DNA from 4 places in the Thalassospira permensis NBRC 106175 genome. Region 4 is predicted to be linked to each of the others. Evidence: predicted binding sites of a transcription regulator. Region 4 holds the regulator's gene; each other region holds the start of a gene.

Region 1 (4,548 bases), on a different contig from region 4:
CGATGCGATTTCCTTGCGCCGCCCGGTCATGTTACGCGACGCATGCAGCACGGCCTTGCGGGTCGGCAACAGGGTGACGAAAAAGGCTGCGATACCGATAACAATGACCTGCCACGTATCAGCAGCCCAGATCTTTTTGATCCCCTTCATCATCAGATACATGGTGAAGGCCGATACCATCACACCGACCAAAATCGGCACCCATTTGCGAGCCGCTTCGACGCAATTTTCGGTATACAGAATCTTGAACTTGATAAAGGCAAGGAACGCGGCTGCGATCACGCCACCCAGAACCGGTGAAATCACCCAACTTGCGGCAATCGTGCCCATGGTCGGCCAATTGACCGCGCCAATGCCGACGGCTGCCATCCCCGCCCCCATCACACCGCCAACGATGGAATGGGTGGTCGATACCGGCGCGCCCAGCCATGTAGCAAGGTTAAGCCAAAGGGCAGCCGCCAGAAGGGCCGCCATCATCGCCCAGACAAAGGTCTGTGCATCGGGCATCTGGGTCGGGTCGATAATGCCGTTCTTGATCGTGCCGACAACATCGCCACCGGCGATAATCGCCCCGGCTGCTTCAAACACGGCTGCAATCAAAAGGGCGCCAACCATGGTCAGCGCCTTTGAACCAACCGCCGGACCAACATTGTTGGCCACGTCATTTGCACCGATATTCAGTGCCATGTAACCGCCGATCACCGCAGCGGCGATCAGAAATCCGCTTTGCGGCAGGCCGCCCATGTGAAAGGCGACAAAGGCGCTGCACGCCAAAAGAAAGACAAGCGCAAGTCCGAGCTTCGCACTCAGGGAGGCAGTCTCTCCGGCACCCGCATCCATGCGGCGCTGCCATTTGAGATCCTTATCCAGAGCGGTTTTCTTTGCGACCATGATCAACCGTTACTTAAAAAGGGAATCGACGCGCGGATCATGTCGAAGCAAACCCGGTTTGTTAAGGTTTTTTTGCCTTTTTATGACAGCCATGTCCCGACCGCATCCCGCCAATAGCAAAACGGCCCCGCACTGCAGGGCCGTTTTACGTTTGGAACAGTTGTGAAAAGCTATCGACCGAACTGGTTCAGAAGCCCTTTCAGAACATCCTTGGCCGCATCCTTGGCCGCATCCTTGCCCGAACTTCCCGATCCGTTATCGGATGAACCACTCCCGCCCAGTGCCTTATCAAGGATATTATCCAGAACCTTGATCGCGACCTTGTCCATGCGGCCGGTAATCGCCGGGTTGCTGATATTGCCCTTGGCGTAAACACTAAATGGCGGCAATTCTTCGATTTTCTCGGAAAAATCGAAATCGGCCTGTGTATCCATCTGCCATTTCGGCAGATCAAGGGTCGCATCGGCATCCGCCGTCCCCACACGCGATGTCGCTTCCACACGGGTGGTTTTGGCAATCCCGTTGGTGATGGCAATGTCGGCTTCAAGGGTCTGAACCAGATCGTTGTTACCGACCCCTTCAACCACCATCGCCTGCGGGCCCTGCTGCAACAATGCCTGGATGTTCAGCTTCGGATCAGCAGACCGTTTATCGGCATTGCTGAACCGGACATTATTCAGAACAAGGTTCGCCGTGCCATTCAACGCACTGACCAGCTTGCGCGATGTATTGCCCGATGCATTCACATCGAACCTGGTCGCCGCCCCGCCGATCACCATGTCATTGGCAACCCGGATCGGGGCCAGTTTGGCGATATCGGCACCATCAAGATTGCCTTTAAGGGCCAGCTTCGGCGTATCGGAATTACGCGCATCAAACGTGCCATCAATCGACAGATCACCATCGCCCAGAAGGCCGGTGAATTTCTGAATGGTCAGAAGCCCGGTCACGAGTGTCGCCTTAAGGTCCGGCTTCACAAGGCTGTAGGTATCGAAATCAAGCTGATCAAGTGCGACCGTGATATCGGCATCAATCGACCGCAGGGCCGACACATCAATCACCGTATCATCCCACGGCGTGCCGTCACGGGCATCAACAGTCGTAACCTTCATCGTGGTCGGCATATTGAAAGCCGCCCGGCGCGCACCGCTACCGCCTTCGGGCATCAGTCCGGCCCGTTTTGCCGCAGGCACGAACGGATCAACATTCAATACCCCGCCCGACAGGGCCACGGCCAGTTTCGGCTGCGCCCCGGTGGCGTCGAAATCAACGTCACCCCTGGTTTCAAACGGACCGATCCCGAACTTCGCGATATCAAGCGCGATATTCTTGGCATTGCCCTTGACCGTGCTGTCCAGAACCAGACGCCCCAGATTGCCCGACGGCTCATAGGTCGGTGCCAGCAACGGCAACACACGGTTCAGGCTTGATGCCTGCATCGCAAGTTTGCCATCGATGCCCGGTGTTGCCCCGAACAGGTCGCTCAGCACCCCGTTCAATGCCACCTGCATCAACGGGTTGGATACATCAAGATCAAGGTTCGGGCCGGTCACCGGGCCATTCAGCCCGATATTGGCCTGAATGCTTTTATATTCGCTGGCCGGTGCCGGAAGCGTCATACCCGTCAGCTTCGCCAACGGCACCAGCGTTTTGGCCGTGACTTTAAGCTTGATCCCCTCGAATGCCGGAACAGCCACATCGCCACGGAACACACCGCTGGCACTTGCCGAAAGCCCGGCCGCATCGGCCACTGCAAAATTGTTCAGCGTGATCTGCGAACCGCTCAGGCTGCCATCAATCGAAATGCCCTTGATCGACACACCCGATGAAATGATTTCATCAGCCGCCAACCGATAATTGGCCGCAACACCATCAAGCGGCGCCAGCGCATCCTTGATCATCCTGACCATGGCATCACCGCCCGCCGCGGGTCCCGACGACGGGGCCGCATCCGAACCGTTCGCTGCCGTGCCGGAATCCGTTGTTGCGGAATCGTTGCCCGCTGGGCTTGCCGCATCGCCATTTCCGGCGGCTGGTGCTGCCGAAACATACTGATCCAGATTGATACGATCAAGCTTAAGACCAATACCAAGTGCCGGAAGCCCCTCGCCGCTCAGATTGGCGACGATGGCACCGCGAATGGCCGTATCATCAATCCGCATATCCAGATCGGAAATATCAAGCTTGTCAGGTGTTCCCTTGACCCCACCGGTCAACGAGAAACGACGCAACCGGTCCGCCCGGATGCCATTAACATCCACCCCAAGCCAGCGCGCAACCGCGCGAATGTTTTCCGATGCCATCTCATAGGAAAGGGCCGCACTCGGCTTCGGACCTTCGCCCGAAATGCTGCCAAACACCGAGAAATCCGTCCCCCCCGGCAAACCGGCGGAAACTTCGTTCAATGTGATCTTGCTGTTGGCAATCGCGGCATTGATCCGCGCATTATGCACCGGCGTCTGGTTATAGATCAGGGTTTCAACTTCGAAATCAATCGATGCCGTCAGATCAGCCGGGATCATCGGACCATTGGCCGCCCCCGATGTCTTATCCCCCTGCGACGGAATGGATTGCCCACCAGCATCGCCCGCCGATCCATTTTCCGGGGTCGCCATGCCGCTGTCGCCCGTGCTGCCCGCACCCGTGTCCGGATTGGCACCATCGCCCATATGCGTCAGCACAAGGATTGAATCAAGATCAAGCTGATTGAAACGCAGCGCCACATCGGCCCGCATTTTCGGGTCCTGATCAATCGCAATTGCCCCCGATCCACGGGTTTCACCAAATCGGATCGACAGGTCATTAACCGTGACCGATTTGGCGTTGGCGGCAACCTGCCCGCCCAGATTGAACGGCTTGGCGGCGATATCGGGAATATCGGCACCTTCGCCTGCAATCCGAAGGGCCGCTTCGCGCAGATCATCAAACTTGCCGTCAATCTGGCCGTTAAAGCCCGGATATTCCGCCGAAAGATCAACCTGACCGCTTAAATTGATACCGCCATCGACCTTGTCGATGCCAATCTGCATGCCGACCGGGAACGGGCCGGTCTGGCTGATTTCGCCGACATTGAAATTAAACGTCAGCGGAATCCCGCGATAGAAAACATATCCCTCGCCCTTTGCCGGCCCCTTCAGGCTGTCGGCCGAAACGCCAAGCGTCAGCCCCTCGATCCGCTCCGTGCTGCCCGGTGTGTGATAAAGGATTGTCGCATTTTCGATTTCCAGACGGTCAATCTGGATCGTGCTGGCAAAATCGGATGATCCGCCGTCGCTTCCGCCCGATTGTGCATCGGGTGCCGCCTGTTCACCATTCGGTGCCGGGGAGGCGGATGGCGGTGTCGTGATCGTGCCGGCATCCGGCCCGCTTGGTGCGGCCTGTGCCGGATCAAACACCAGATTGTTGCTGCCGTCTTCAAATGTCTCGATGGAAATCACCGGATCAATCAGGCTGATCTCGGTCACCTGCACATTGCCGGTCAGAAGCGGCATCAGGGCGACAGAAACCCGGACTTCCTTGACCGACACCATGTCGGGATCCTGCGCGCCGGGCAGGTTGCCAAGCGTCACCTGCTCGACCGACAATGCCGGGAACGGCAGAACGGACATCGAAAGATCGCCGCGAATTTCAAGATCGCGACCGGTTGCTTCACGCACT
Region 2 (4,548 bases), on a different contig from region 4:
TCAGGTGGAAAGTGGCGCGAGTGACGGGACTTGAACCCGCGGCCTCCGGCGTGACAGGCCGGCGCTCTAACCAACTGAGCTACACCCGCTCGGTGTGTGGCGCGGTTTCTAACAGCAGGTCCGAGGGGGCGCAAGACCTTTTTTGATCGTGTTCGATACTTTTTTGGCTGTCGCCACCATGGCGCGTTTTGTGTCGTGCAAAATATATCCTTGAGGTGATGGATATCTGCTGCAGATCGTTTCCGGGACCTGTTTGATGCTGATCAAAGTACAGGTCGGTAAGCAGATGTAAAAGTTTGGGATGATTCAAAAACAGGGTGCGGGGCCCTGACAGGGAATAACCGAAGCGGGGGCTTCATGGGGAACACGATCCTTGCCGTGCTTGATGATATAGATGCCGGGTTAAAAGCCGATCTTGCGACGAGATCAAACGCGATATCGTCTGCAATCCGCCCCAGAGGCGGCGTGACGTGCGATCTGCGGATCGTGCGCAGCCTGATTTTGCTGTGGAGTGGGCAGAACGCCGCCTTGGCCGGGGGGAGTGACGAAGTCCGTCAATGGATCATGGATCAGCTGCCCGAAATTACCGAGCGACTGGAGCGGATCGAGGCGCGCATGGAGCATGCCATTGATGACAATGAGCGTGACGCGGCGGGACAGATCATGCTTTTCGCTGTGAACGGGAACGCACGGTGATGGCATGCATCGCCAGCATCCCTGCCCGATGCGGGCAAAGGCCTTTGATGGCTGGTTTGCTGGCAGGCTATTCGCGTGGCAGCTCGTAGCGTTCGGCAAGCTTGGTCAGTGCGGCAACGGTTGCCTGTTCGACGGTGGTGCCAAACCCGGTGACGCGGCTTGCCAGAATGACGTAAAGAGAATCAATATGAAGCTGAATGACAAGAAGCTGCTTCATATTGGCGGTGGTCCGGTCTGCGACAAAGATTTCAAGTGACTTTGCTATCTGTGTCATCAGCGGATACTGGAATGTTCCACCCAGTGCCTTCACCGAATAGGCAAGGTCGGCACTGTTTTCCAGCGCGGTTGATGCCTTTGAATTATCGCTGATGGCGGCAACGACCAGTTTGCGGCAGTCGGCAAGGTCCTTGCCTATATCGCGAACAAAGGTTTCCGTGCTGCGCTGGACGACCTGCTCAAGTTCGTCCAGCTGTTGAGGGGACAGATTGATGTCAAAGCCCTTGACGAAATTGACCGTACGTCGCTTCAGATCCGTCTGAGGCGGAATGATCTGGGCTTTTTTCTTTTTCTTTTCGGGCGTCACGATTGCTCCGGTCCCCCAGTCAAAATGGGTCATTAATCATCGGGGCTCCGTCTGTCGGGGCCGTCGAAGGCGACCTGTCTGCGGCGGCGATCCGGCCCGAAATAGGTGCCGGTATTGACGAAATGCCGCGGACGGGTGATGACCGATACCAGTCTGCTATAAAGTGCCTTGGCATTGAACGGTTTGGCAAGAAATTCCGTGATGCCGAGGTCACGCGCAGTGGTGACGTATCGCTGCTCCGAATGTGCTGTCAACATGATTACCGGAATGAACCGGTTGGGCGAATTGACCGAATTCCTGAGAACATCAAGGAATTCAAGGCCATCCATCCCGCGCAGACGCCATTCGGTGACGATGATATCAATCTGCTGGGTCCGGAGAACATCGAACGCATCGTTCGGGGAGCGGACACGCTGTACGGCTGTCGCACCAAGATACGAAAGTGTATCGAAAACTACCTGGGCCGAAATCTTGTCGCCATCGACGACCAGAAAACTGATTTTACTGAAATCGATCTTTGCGCTCATTCGGCCTTTTATCCTGTGCGTCGTCACGGTCCCGGTCCTTGTTCTGGTCAGGGCCTTTTTTTGCGTGATGATCGTACTAGCGTGATCCTAATTGCTTATACCTTTGTCTGATTAGCAGCAAGGCTAAAGCGGCGTTTTGTCAGCTTGGAATTCTGACAAATACTGACGCCTAACCTTGTGCAGATATTGAACAAACGACGTTTACGTTCTTTTTGTTCATGCTCATGATCCCACAGATCACCCTATATTGGGCGGGTCTGCAAAATTAAAAGGGCAAGATCAGGAATGATCGGGAACGGTGTCGGGCAGGGGTTCGGTTGTGCCTTCTTCGTCAATGACCTGAACGGCCACGCCCGCCTCGCCAAACATTTCGGTCGAGATGGTCATGTCCTGCTGCCAGCGTTCGAGAAAATCGGGGGTCAGTTTGCTTTTATCGACAAATACTTCGGCGATGCCGGCCTGAATGATGGCGCGCGCGCAGTCGCAGCAGGGGAAATGGGTGACATAAAGCGCGCAGCCATCAAGCGATGTGCCGGTGTAGCTGGCATTATAGATCGCATTGCGTTCGGCATGTTCGGTATAGGCGTATTTTTCCGGGCGTTGATGGCGGCTTTCGACATTGTCATCGACACCGCGGGGAAACCCGTTATAGCCAACGGCGCGAATTTCTTTTTTCGGGCCAATGACAACCGCGCCGACCTGGGTGCTACGGTCTTTTGACCATTCGGCAATATGGGATGCCAGTCCCAGGAAGCGATGATGCCATTTGCTCATTTGTCCGATCCCCGATGTGTTCGCGCACGGTTGTAAATATGCGGTTATCAAAAGCGATTGCCGGGCAGGGCCGCCTGCCAGCAATTGATTGCTGCACTGCTTCTTTAAAGGAGTGCCTGCTTGTAATTGTCCAGAGAAAAATCACATTTTTGTAAAGGCATTTAGCGAAAAGTCCCTGTTCAAACAGGGCTTGATTGACTATTAAGGGGGTACCCCCAGAGAAAAATCAGGACGTCTCGACGCCTCGCCGGGAAGCTATGGCCGAAGCGGAGAGACCCAATGGAAACCAAAAAACAAGAGGTAAGAGCCGATGCGCCGACAACGTAAGGCGAAGATCATCGCAACCCTGGGGCCAGCGAGCTCTCATCCGGAAACTCTGGAAAAGATCGTAAGGGCGGGTGTTGATGTGTTCCGGCTGAATTTCTCGCATGGTGAACATGCAGAGCATCAGGCGCGTTTTGAAACAATCCGTGAAGTCGAGGCCAAGCTTGGCCGTCCGATTGGCGTGCTGATGGATTTGCAGGGACCAAAGATCCGCTGCGGTACCTTTGCCGACGAAAAGATCGAACTTGAAGCCGGTGCGACCTTCCATTTCGATATGGACAAGAAACCAGGGGATAAAACCCGCGTTTCATTGCCCCATCCCGAAGTTTTTGCAGCACTCAAGCCCGGTGCGAACCTGTTGCTTGACGATGGCAAGCTGCGCATGCGGGTGGAAAAATGCGATAGCAAATCAGCCGAGTGCACCGTTATTACCGGAGGGCCGCTGTCGAACCGCAAGGGCGTTAACCTGCCCGACGTGATGCTGCCGATGTCGCCCCTGACCGACAAGGATCGTATTGATCTGGATTACGGTCTTGAGATGGGCGTTGATTTCGTCGCACTTTCATTCGTCCAGCGTCCCGAAGACGTTGCCGAGGCGCGCAAGATCATCAATGGTCGTGCGGCAATCGTTTCCAAACTGGAAAAGCCGCAGGCGATTGAGCATCTTGATGAAATCGTGGCACTTTCGGACATCATCATGGTCGCACGTGGCGATCTGGGTGTTGAATGCCCGCCTGAAGATGTTCCGATCCTGCAGAAACGCATCATCAAGGCGTGCCGCGAAGCTGGCAAGCCGGTGATTGTTGCGACCCAGATGCTGGATTCGATGGTCAGCAACCCGGCCCCGACCCGTGCCGAAGCATCCGACGTTGCGACCGCCATTTATGACGGTGCCGATGCGGTGATGCTGTCAGCCGAAAGTGCGGTGGGCAAATATCCGATCGAAACCGTCAGCATCATGGACCGGATCATGATCCGGGTGGAGCAGGACGAACTTTATTATCGTCTGCGCGATGCCAACCGTCCGGATCCCGAGCATAATGCGCCGGATGCGATCAGTGCTGCGGCCCGTCAGGTTGCCGGAACGATTGGTGCCAAGGCGGTCGTGACCTATACCACGTCGGGTTCAACGTCGCTTCGTGCGGCGCGTGAACGCCCGGAAGTTCCCATCCTTGGACTGACGCCGAAAATCCAGACGGCACGCCGGATGACGTTGTGCTGGGGCGTGCATGCGGTCTTTACCCGTGATGCGACCAACTTTGCCGAGATGGTCGGCATTGCCTGCGAGGTGGCCAAACGTGAAGAGTTTGCTGCGGCTGGGGATTCGCTGGTGATTACCGCAGGTGTCCCGTTTGGGACCCCAGGGGCGACCAATATCCTGCGCATTGCGTGGTTGTCCGCGAAAAACTGATCAGACTATTGCGTGACGAAACGAGACGGGCGGCAACAAGCCGCCCGTTTTTTTGTGCGAGAGTTTCGCGATGTTTGAAATACCGGCCATACCGCCGGATAGTGGTTTGTATTGTTAATGTTTTTTTGAGTGTTTGCCGTGATAGTCAAAGTGTTCTGACCTGTATCCTTGGTATTTCCGAGAAACGGTCATGACCATGAGTTTAAAAGGTTTTTGGCTCTTGTATTGTTGTT
Region 3 (4,548 bases), on a different contig from region 4:
TCGCCAGAAGAATGGTGGCAACCGTCTGCCAGGCAAAGGTGTCAATCGCGCCTTGCAGGACGATACCGATCCCGCCAGCCCCGACCAGACCCAGAACCGTACTTTCACGCAGATTGATGTCCCAACGCAGGATCGACACCGCAAAGAAAGTCGGCATGACCTGTGGCACAACCCCGTAAATCAGGATTTTGAACCGCGATGCGCCGACGGACTCAAGCGCCTCGATCGGGGCCCGGTCGATTTCCTCGATCGCCTCGCCCAGCAATTTGCCGATAAAGCCGATCGAACGGAAAATAATCGCCAGAATACCGGCCATCACGCCGGGGCCGAAAATCGCCACAAACAGCAGCGCCCAGATGATGGTATTGACCGACCGCGACGACACCAGAATGAACCGGCCGATCCACAGCGTCAGTTTGTTGGGCGTGGTGTTTTGCGCCGCAATCAGGGCAATCGGCAAGGAAAGGAACACCGCAAAAAACGTTGCAATCGTCGCAATATTGACGGTTTCAAGCAACGTGATGGCGATCATTTCCCAATCATTAAGCGACGGCGGATACATGCGCGAAAAAAGATCGCCCATCTGTTGCGGGGCATCCCAAAGCCACGGCCAGATGATGTTGATCGTCGAAAGCGACCAGACCGTTGCCAGCACGACACCGCCATACATGGCAAAGCGCAGCCAGCGTTGTTTGGGGGTATAGCGTGACCATTCGCGTTCGGCGATGGCGTCCGGTCCGGTGTTTTTTGTTGTCGTTACCATATGTTCCTCCGGATCCGGCCGCTTATGGCTTCGCTGATCAGGATGACGCCGATAATGCAAAGCGTGATCGCAAGCGCGAAGTCATAGTCATAGCGCCGAAACGCATTCATCAGGGTCGATCCGATCCCGCCCGCACCCACAATGCCGACCACGGCGGATGCACGCAGGTTACTGTCAAGCTGATAGATCGAAAGACCGATCTGGCGGGGCATGATTTGCGGGATCACGGCATAAAGCATGGTGATGAATGTCCCGCCCCCGGCCGCCCGGATGGCTTCGACCTGGCCCCAGTCGATTTCCTCGATCCGTTCGGCCAGCATTTTGGCAACGAAACCGATGGAATAGATCGTCAGGGTCAAAATCCCCGCCAGCGGACCAAAACCGACCGCCTTGACGAACAGGATGGCAACGATCACCGGATGGAAACTGCGTGCGATAATGATCGTGGCACGCCCGATGTTATAAAGCCATTTGGGCGCAATATTGGATGCGGCGGCAAAGGCAATCGGCACGCTGAGCATCACACCGGCAAGGGTTGCAACGATGGCGATCTTGATGCTTTCAAGAAAACCCTGCAACACCAGTTCACCCCGGATCATGTCCGGCGGGAAAGCGCCCTTGAAAATACGGATGGCGCGCGGAATGCCTTCCTGAATACGTTCCCAGTTAAAGGGCAGGCTGGAGACCGCCCACACGACATAGGCCAATACGCCAAGAATAATCGCCCAGCGTATCGCCGGATTGGCGATAAAGGGCGGCTTTTTCCAAGTGCGATGGCCCGTTGTTTTTTCAACGGAGCTGGTCATTATGATACCACCTCGCGCAGGGATTCCGCATCCCCGGTTTCGCCGCGTTCTTCTGCCGGAACCCCGGCATAGATTTCATCCATGGCATCCTGGGTAAGGTCGGTCGGCACACTGTCAAAGATGATGCGACCAAACCGCATGCCGACGATGCGCTGGGTATATTCCTTGGCCTCGGTGACATTGTGGATATTGATCAGAACCGGCAGGTGCAGCTCGGATGCAAGCGCACGCAGCAATTCCATGATCTGTCGGGATGTTTTGGGGTCAAGCGACGCGGTCGGTTCATCGGCCAGCAGGATTTCAGGTTCCTGCATCAAGGCACGAACGACGCCGACGCGCTGGCGTTCGCCACCCGATAATTCATCGGCGCGTTTGTTGGCATAATGGGCAATGCCGACACGTTCCATCAATTGAAACGCACGATCAATGTCGCTTTGGGGGAAATTGCGCGTCATGGCGCGCCAGGTCGGGACATATCCCAACCGTCCCGACAGAACATTTTCCATCACCGTCAAACGGTTGATCAGGTTGAAACCCTGAAAAATCATGCCGATACGACGACGCGCCAGACGCAACTCGCCACCCGACAAAGTCGTCAGTTCGGTGCCGTTAAGGTCAATCGAGCCCGATGTCGGTTCGACCAGACGGTTAATACAGCGCAAAAGCGTGCTTTTACCAGCGCCCGATGCCCCAATGATGGCAACGACGCTTTCGCCCGGAACTTCAAGGTTCAGGTCCTTGAGAACGGCCTCATCCTTGCCATAGCGTTTGACCAGATCTTTGATACGCAGCATCACGATACCTTGAAAAAAGACTACCGGGACCGAAAATCGATCCCGGCAGCAGCAGTTTGAAAAAAGGGATTACTTCAGGTTGTCCGGGGTGTATTTCACACCGTTGGCAGCCTGGATTTCACGAATGACGTCCCAGTCTTTCTGATAGGTGACCGGTACGAATTTGGTGACACCCTTGAATTCTTCGCCAAGTGCCGTGCCCTTCATGTCGAAGGTAAAGAAGGCTTCCTTGATCTTTTCGATCAGTTCGGGCTTCAGGTTATAGGCATAGTTGAACGAAGTGGTCGGGAACGGCTTGCTTTCATAAAGGATTTTGACGTCAGCCGGATCGTACAGATCACGCTGGGCCATACGTTCAACCACTTCGGATGCGACCGGGGCGGCGTCATAGTCACCGGCGACAACGCCCAGCATCGACTGGTCGTGCGAACCGGAATAGACGACTTCGTAATCCTGTTCCGGGACGATGCCCTGACCGGGCAGAAGAGCGCGCGGTGCCAGGTTGCCCGAGTTCGAGGTCGGGGAGGTGTGCGCAACACGTTTGCCCTTAAGATCGGCAAGCGAATTGATGCCGCTGTCAACCCGGGTATAAAGCTGCAAGGTATAACCAAAACGGCCATCATCCGCCCCCATCAGGGCAAACGGAACCGCACCGGCAAGGTTGACCGCAAACGGGGTCGGCCCGGTCGAGAAACCGGCAACATGCAGACGGCCGCTGCGCATGGCTTCGACTTCGGCGGAATTCGACTGAACCGCAAAGAAATGGACATCCTTGCCGGTTACTTTTTCAAGATGTTCAAGGAACGGCTCCCAGATATCGGCGTAAACCGCCGGGTCTTCGACCGGGGTATAGGCAAATACGAGGGTGTCCGGGTCAACCTGCTGATCGGCAGCCGGTGCATCGGCGACCAGATCGCCATCCATATCGCAATACATCTGGTCAAGATCGCCGCGTGCGATGCAATCATCGGCCGCATATGCCTGGGTGCTGCCAAAGCTCATCATGCCGATGGCGGCAAGTACCGTAGAAACTTTCAAAAAGTCTGTTTTTTTCGCATGTGAAAACATGTGGTCGAACCTTTCTTCCCTGTAAACGCTGGTAAAGCGCCATTTTTAATGTGGTTTTGTTGGTTTTATTGTTGCTTTTATCAACATTATAGAAGGTCAAAAAGTTGGAAAAGCAACACAAAACTGTAACAAATGGTTACAAAGATTGCTGCTAACCTTGCCGGAATGAGGTGTGATCAAAGGTATTCAGGGGAGAGAGCGTCTTTGCGTATCGGAAAAAAAGAACGTCAGCAGCGCATTCTTCAGGAGCTGCAAATCCATCCGCATGTGAGAGTTGCCACATTGGCGGAGCGATTCGATGTGGCAACTGAAACAATTCGCCGTGATCTTGATGCGCTCAGCGAAAATGGCCTGATCAAGCGCGAATTTGGCGGCGCATCGGCACAACCGATGGGCCATCAACCCGATCTGGCCCAACGCCAGATGACCGCGGTTGCCGGGTTCGAACGGATCGGCATCATGGCCGGAACCATAATCCGGCCGGGTGACGTGATCATGATCGATGCCGGTTCCACCGTCAGTCAGCTTGCCCCCTATATGGCCCAGAATCCCGGCGCATTGCGGCGCACGGTTCTGACCAATTGCTATGCGGTGGTGCATGGCATGGGCGAACAGGCGGTGATTGATGACGTCATCATGTGCCCGGGGCAGTTCGATCCACGTGAAAATGCGGTTTACGGCAATGATACCGTCGAATTCCTGCGCCGTTTCCACGCCAACAAGGCCTTTATCGGGGCATCGGGTGTTGCATGGCAGGGGTTCAGTGACGTTAACCGTCGCGCGGTTGCGGTCAAGCGCGCCATGATGGAACGGTCCGATGAAACCTGGCTGATGGTCGATCACACCAAATTCGATCAGCGTTACCTTGAAAACATCGCACCGCTCGAAGCCCTGACCGGGGTGATCACCGATCGTTTGCCGCCTGAAAAACTGCTATCCCATCTTGATCGCATCGGCGTTCAGATTGTCGCATGGCAGGACAATGTTTCCGCAGATCAGGGGGCAATCGCCGGCTGATATTTTATCGCTGACGATAAAACTGCATTTTTTCAACATAGTGACTTTGCGCGAACGATCATTTGCGCCCATATTCGGGAACGGCAAAAGATAATTGCCA
Region 4 (4,548 bases):
ATGGCCGTGATGTTCGGTGTATTGCTGCTGATTAATTACGATATGCCCGCCTCTATCGTAATTGCCGGGGCACTGGCCCTGTCATCAACAGCCATTATCCTTAAACAGCTTTCCGATGAGCGCCAGTTGCACACACGTTTCGGGCGTGCAGCCCTTGCCATCCTGCTGTTGCAGGACGTTGCGGTTGGTCCCTTCCTGATCATGGTGCAGGCCGCTGGCAATGCCGGGAGCGAAACCAGCCCCTGGATCAGCGCACTAAGCGGTGTGGGGGCGGTTGCTGTATTGTTGCTGACCGGTCGTTATCTGCTGCCGCGACTCTTTCGGTATATTGCGGCTCTTAAAAACCCGGAACTTTTTGCAATCGGGACCCTGTTTGTCGTTCTGGCTGCCAGCACATTGACCGAAGCCGCGGGCCTTTCAATGGCGCTTGGTGCCTTTATCGCCGGGGTAATGTTGGCCGAGACCGAATTCCGCCATCAGATCGAAGCCGACATTTCGCCATTTCGCGGTGTTTTCCTGTCGCTGTTCTTCATGTCTGTGGGAATGTCGGTCAATGCCAATGTGGTCATCGGTCAGGCCGGAACGATCATTTTGTGGCTGATCGGGCTTCTGGTCATAAAGGCAGCGGTTCTTTTCGGATTGTCCCTGCTGATCGGCTTTAACCGTGCATCTTCAATCCGGGTCGCCATGAGCCTGGCCGCCGGTGGTGAATTCGCCTTCGTCATGCTTGCACTGGCATCGCAGAACGGGGCGGTTCCGATTGACATCGCCGTGATGCTGATCCCGGTGGTTGCGATTTCGATGGGTCTGACGCCGACTTTGATTTCGCTCGGCCATCGCATCGAACAGAAGCTTCATCCCAAGGAAACCGATCAGCTAAGCGAGATTTCGGATGAAACCGACGGCATTCAGAAACATGTTCTGGTAATTGGTTGCGGGCGCGTCGGCCGGGTTCTGGCCCGTCTGCTGCGCACCAAGGAAATCCCGTTTATCGTTCTGGAATCCGATGCCCAACAGGTTTCGCGTGGCCGAGCCGAAGGTCTGCCGGTTTATTTTGCCGATGGGTCCCGACCGGAAACATTTCGTGCCGCCCATACCGAACAGGCCCATATTGCCGCCGTTGCCATGGGCAACCCGCACGCAACCGAAAAGACCGTCGCCTTGCTGCGACAGCATTATCCACATCTGAAAATCTTTGCCCGTGCCCAGGACATCACCCATATCGGTCCGCTGTCACGCAGTGGTGCCGATGCGGCCATCCCCGAGGTACTTGAAACCGGTTTACGCCTGTCCGATCACGTTCTGGCGGCCTGCGATATCCCGCAGGAAGATATCGATCTCGAAATAGCCAAGTTCCGGCGTGCCGATATGCTGCTGATGAACGAACTTGCCCCGCGCACCGCGCGCCAAAAAACCGAAGACCAGGCACAAAAAACTGCCAAACCGGCAAAATCCAGGAAAAGCACCTGAAACACAAAGACCCCCATCACAAGAATGGGGGTCTTTCGTTTCGTCTTCCGGAATAACCGCAATCAGGCGGCTTCGACATCCAGTGCATAACCCGCGGCACGAACCGTGCGGATTACATCGCGCGTTCCCTTGACGTCATTCAATGCCTTGCGCAGACGACGAATGTGAACATCAACCGTGCGGGTTTCGACATAGATATTCGGCCCCCAAACCGCATTCAGAAGCTGCTCGCGCGAGAAAACCCGCCCCGGATGTTCCAGGAAATAACGCAGCAGACGGAATTCGGTCGGGCCAAGATGGATAGCCTTGCCGTTACGACTGACACGATGGGCGGCCAGATCCATTTCGATATCGGAATAGATCAACTGCCCTTGTGGTTGCGCCGGACCGGATCGACGCAGAAGTGCGCGAATACGCGCCAGCAATTCACCAATCGCAAACGGCTTGGTCACATAATCATCGGCCCCGGTATCAAGGCCGCGGATGCGGTCGCCTTCTTCGCCACGCGCCGTAACCATGATCACCGGCAAATCGCGGCTTTCAGGCTTCCGGCGGATCTGGCGGCAAACCTCGATCCCTGACATCACCGGCAGCATCCAGTCCAGAAGGACCAGATCGACATGGGTTTCGGCCAGAATTTTCAACGCTTCGTCACCGTCCCCGGCTTCGACAACCTGCATCCCCTCGCGTTCGAGGTTGTAGCGCAACATGGTTACGATTGCAGCTTCGTCCTCGACGATAAGAACCGTTGGGTCCATCTTCCTATGCTCCAGTGTCACTCATTCGGTTCTACGACGGCAAAGTTCGCCGCGTCATTTTTTGGCCGAGTATCCATCGGCAGGTCTTCGCCCTTGATCCGGTAATAGATCGTTTCGGCAATGTTGGTCGCATGATCGCCAATACGTTCGATATTCTTGGCGATAAACAGCAGATGGGTCGATGCCGTGATGTTACGCGGATCTTCCATCATATAGGTCAGCAGTTCACGGAACAGGGAATTGTACATATCGTCAACTTCCTGATCGCGCGCCCAGACACGCTGGGCCTTTTCCGCATCACCCTCGATATAGGCATCCAGAACGTCCTTGATGATTTCCTGGCACAGCTTGGCCATGTTCGGGATCACCTGAACCGGGCGGATCGGCGGCACCTGGTTAAGAACCTGCGCACGCTTGGCGATGTTTTTCGCCAGATCACCTATACGTTCCAGATCGTTGGACAGTTTAAGCGCGGTCACCACCTGCCGCAGGTCATCTGCCATCGGCTGACGCAGGGCCAGAAGACGTACGGCAAAATCCTGCACTTCCTGTTCCAGCGTATCGATACGGTGATCGGAAAGAATGACCTTCTCGGCCAGTTCCGAATCCCGTTTAACGATCGCACGAATGGCGGAAATCAGCTGACTTTCGGCAAGCCCGCCCATCTGCGAAATGATGTTGTTAAGACGGGTCAGTTCTTCGTCAAACGAACTGACGATATGATGTTTCTCATCGACCATCGAAAATACTCCTGCCCGGACTTAACCGAAGCGACCCGTAATGTATCCCTTGGTGCGCTCGTCCTTGGGATTGGTGAAAATCTGATCGGTTTCGCCCACTTCGACCAGCTTGCCGAGATGGAAAAACGCCGTGCGCTGCGACACGCGGGCGGCCTGCTGCATGGAGTGCGTCACGATCACAATGGTGTAGTTCGAACGAAGCTCGTCGATCAGTTCCTCGACCTTTGCGGTTGCAATCGGGTCAAGTGCCGAACACGGTTCATCCATCAGGATGACTTCGGGGCTGACGGCAACCGCACGTGCAATGCAAAGACGCTGCTGCTGCCCACCAGAAAGACCGGTTGCCGGTTCCGGCAGACGGTCTTTGACTTCTTTCAGTAGACCCGCCCGTTCAAGCGAGGTCATGACGATTTCATCGAGCTCGTCGCGCGAATTCACCAGACCGTGAATACGCGGGCCATAGGCCACGTTGTCATAAATCGACTTCGGGAACGGGTTCGGTTTCTGGAACACCATGCCAATGCGCGCGCGCAACTGAACAACGTCGATTGCCTTGTCATAGATATCACGGTCATCAAGCGTTACCTTGCCCTTGATCGTGACACCGTCAATCGTGTCATTCATGCGGTTCATGCACCGCAGGAAGGTTGATTTGCCGCAGCCCGACGGGCCGATAAGTGCTGTGACCTGGCGTTCGACAATGTCAAGATTGACATCAAAAAGCGCCTGGTTGTCGCCGTAGAAAAGATTGAGGTCACGGGCCGTCATTTTCGGGCTAGTGACTGACGGCTCTGCCGTCATTGCGCTTTGAGTTACAACAGCCATTTTACCACTTCCGTTCAAATTTCTTGCGCAGATACACGGCCAATCCGTTCATCAGGATCAGGAAGCCCAGCAAGACCATGATGGCCGCCGAAGTCTTCTCGACAAAGGCACGTTCCGGACTATCCGCCCACAGATAAATCTGCACCGGCAGAACTGTCGCCGGATCAAGTGCCCCGCCTGGGATATCAACAATAAACGCCACCATACCGATCATCAGAAGCGGTGCGGTTTCCCCAAGAGCCTGCGCCATGCCGATGATGGTCCCGGTCAGAATACCGGGCATCGCCAGCGGCAACACGTGATGGGTCACCGTCTGAACCGGCGACGCCCCAAGACCAAGGGCAGCCTGCCGGATCGACGGCGGCACTGCCTTGATCGCCGCACGTGATGCGATGATGATGGTCGGCAATGTCATGAGGGCCAACGTCAGACCACCAACAACCGGGGCCGACCGCGGCAGATGCATGACATTAAGGTAAACCTCAAGCCCAAGAAGACCGAACACGATCGACGGCACAGCCGCAAGGTTGTTGATGTTGACTTCGACAATCGCCGTGAACCGGTTTCGCGGTGCAAATTCTTCCAGATAGATCGCTGCCAGAACACCAATCGGAAACGACAGTATCAATGTCACAACCAGTGTATAGAACGACCCGACCGCAGCGCCCCAGATCCCGGCCAATTCCGGTTCGCGGGAATCACCATTGGTAAAGAACCGCGTATGGAACTGCTTTTCGACCGATCCTTGAGAGACC

What was found. The regulator PhoB, encoded in region 4, activates phosphate uptake and scavenging genes when phosphate is short. The targets are predictions, from matches to a motif close to TNTCATAAAACTGTCA.
Region 1: a site for PhoB is predicted at 964-979, ahead of SMB34_RS18255 (inorganic phosphate transporter). Genes of this name have one in related genera too.
Region 2: a site for PhoB is predicted at 2,722-2,737, ahead of SMB34_RS03870 (deoxycytidylate deaminase). Genes of this name have one in related genera too.
Region 3: a site for PhoB is predicted at 3,545-3,560, ahead of phnD (phosphate/phosphite/phosphonate ABC transporter substrate-binding protein). Genes of this name have one in related genera too.

The regions. Positions count from the first base shown of each region.
Region 1 covers NZ_AUNC01000056.1:111,323-115,870, reverse strand. Annotated here, with positions in the region: gene SMB34_RS18255 (inorganic phosphate transporter) at 1-891, opposite strand, end outside; gene SMB34_RS18250 (AsmA family protein) at 1,062-4,548, opposite strand, start outside.
Region 2 covers NZ_AUNC01000004.1:90,694-95,241, reverse strand. Annotated here, with positions in the region: tRNA gene SMB34_RS03890 (tRNA-Asp) at 13-89, opposite strand; gene SMB34_RS03885 (hypothetical protein) at 358-696, shown strand; gene SMB34_RS03880 (hypothetical protein) at 764-1,312, opposite strand; gene SMB34_RS03875 (response regulator) at 1,312-1,806, opposite strand; gene SMB34_RS03870 (deoxycytidylate deaminase) at 2,086-2,580, opposite strand; gene pyk (pyruvate kinase) at 2,891-4,315, shown strand.
Region 3 covers NZ_AUNC01000032.1:8,130-12,677, reverse strand. Annotated here, with positions in the region: gene phnE (phosphonate ABC transporter, permease protein PhnE) at 1-763, opposite strand, end outside; gene phnE (phosphonate ABC transporter, permease protein PhnE) at 757-1,569, opposite strand; gene phnC (phosphonate ABC transporter ATP-binding protein) at 1,569-2,363, opposite strand; gene phnD (phosphate/phosphite/phosphonate ABC transporter substrate-binding protein) at 2,433-3,401, opposite strand; gene SMB34_RS14695 (DeoR/GlpR family DNA-binding transcription regulator) at 3,597-4,448, shown strand.
Region 4 covers NZ_AUNC01000001.1:114,831-119,378, reverse strand. Annotated here, with positions in the region: gene SMB34_RS00425 (cation:proton antiporter domain-containing protein) at 1-1,470, shown strand, start outside; gene phoB (phosphate regulon transcriptional regulator PhoB) at 1,533-2,228, opposite strand; gene phoU (phosphate signaling complex protein PhoU) at 2,246-2,968, opposite strand; gene pstB (phosphate ABC transporter ATP-binding protein PstB) at 2,990-3,793, opposite strand; gene pstA (phosphate ABC transporter permease PstA) at 3,795-4,548, opposite strand, start outside.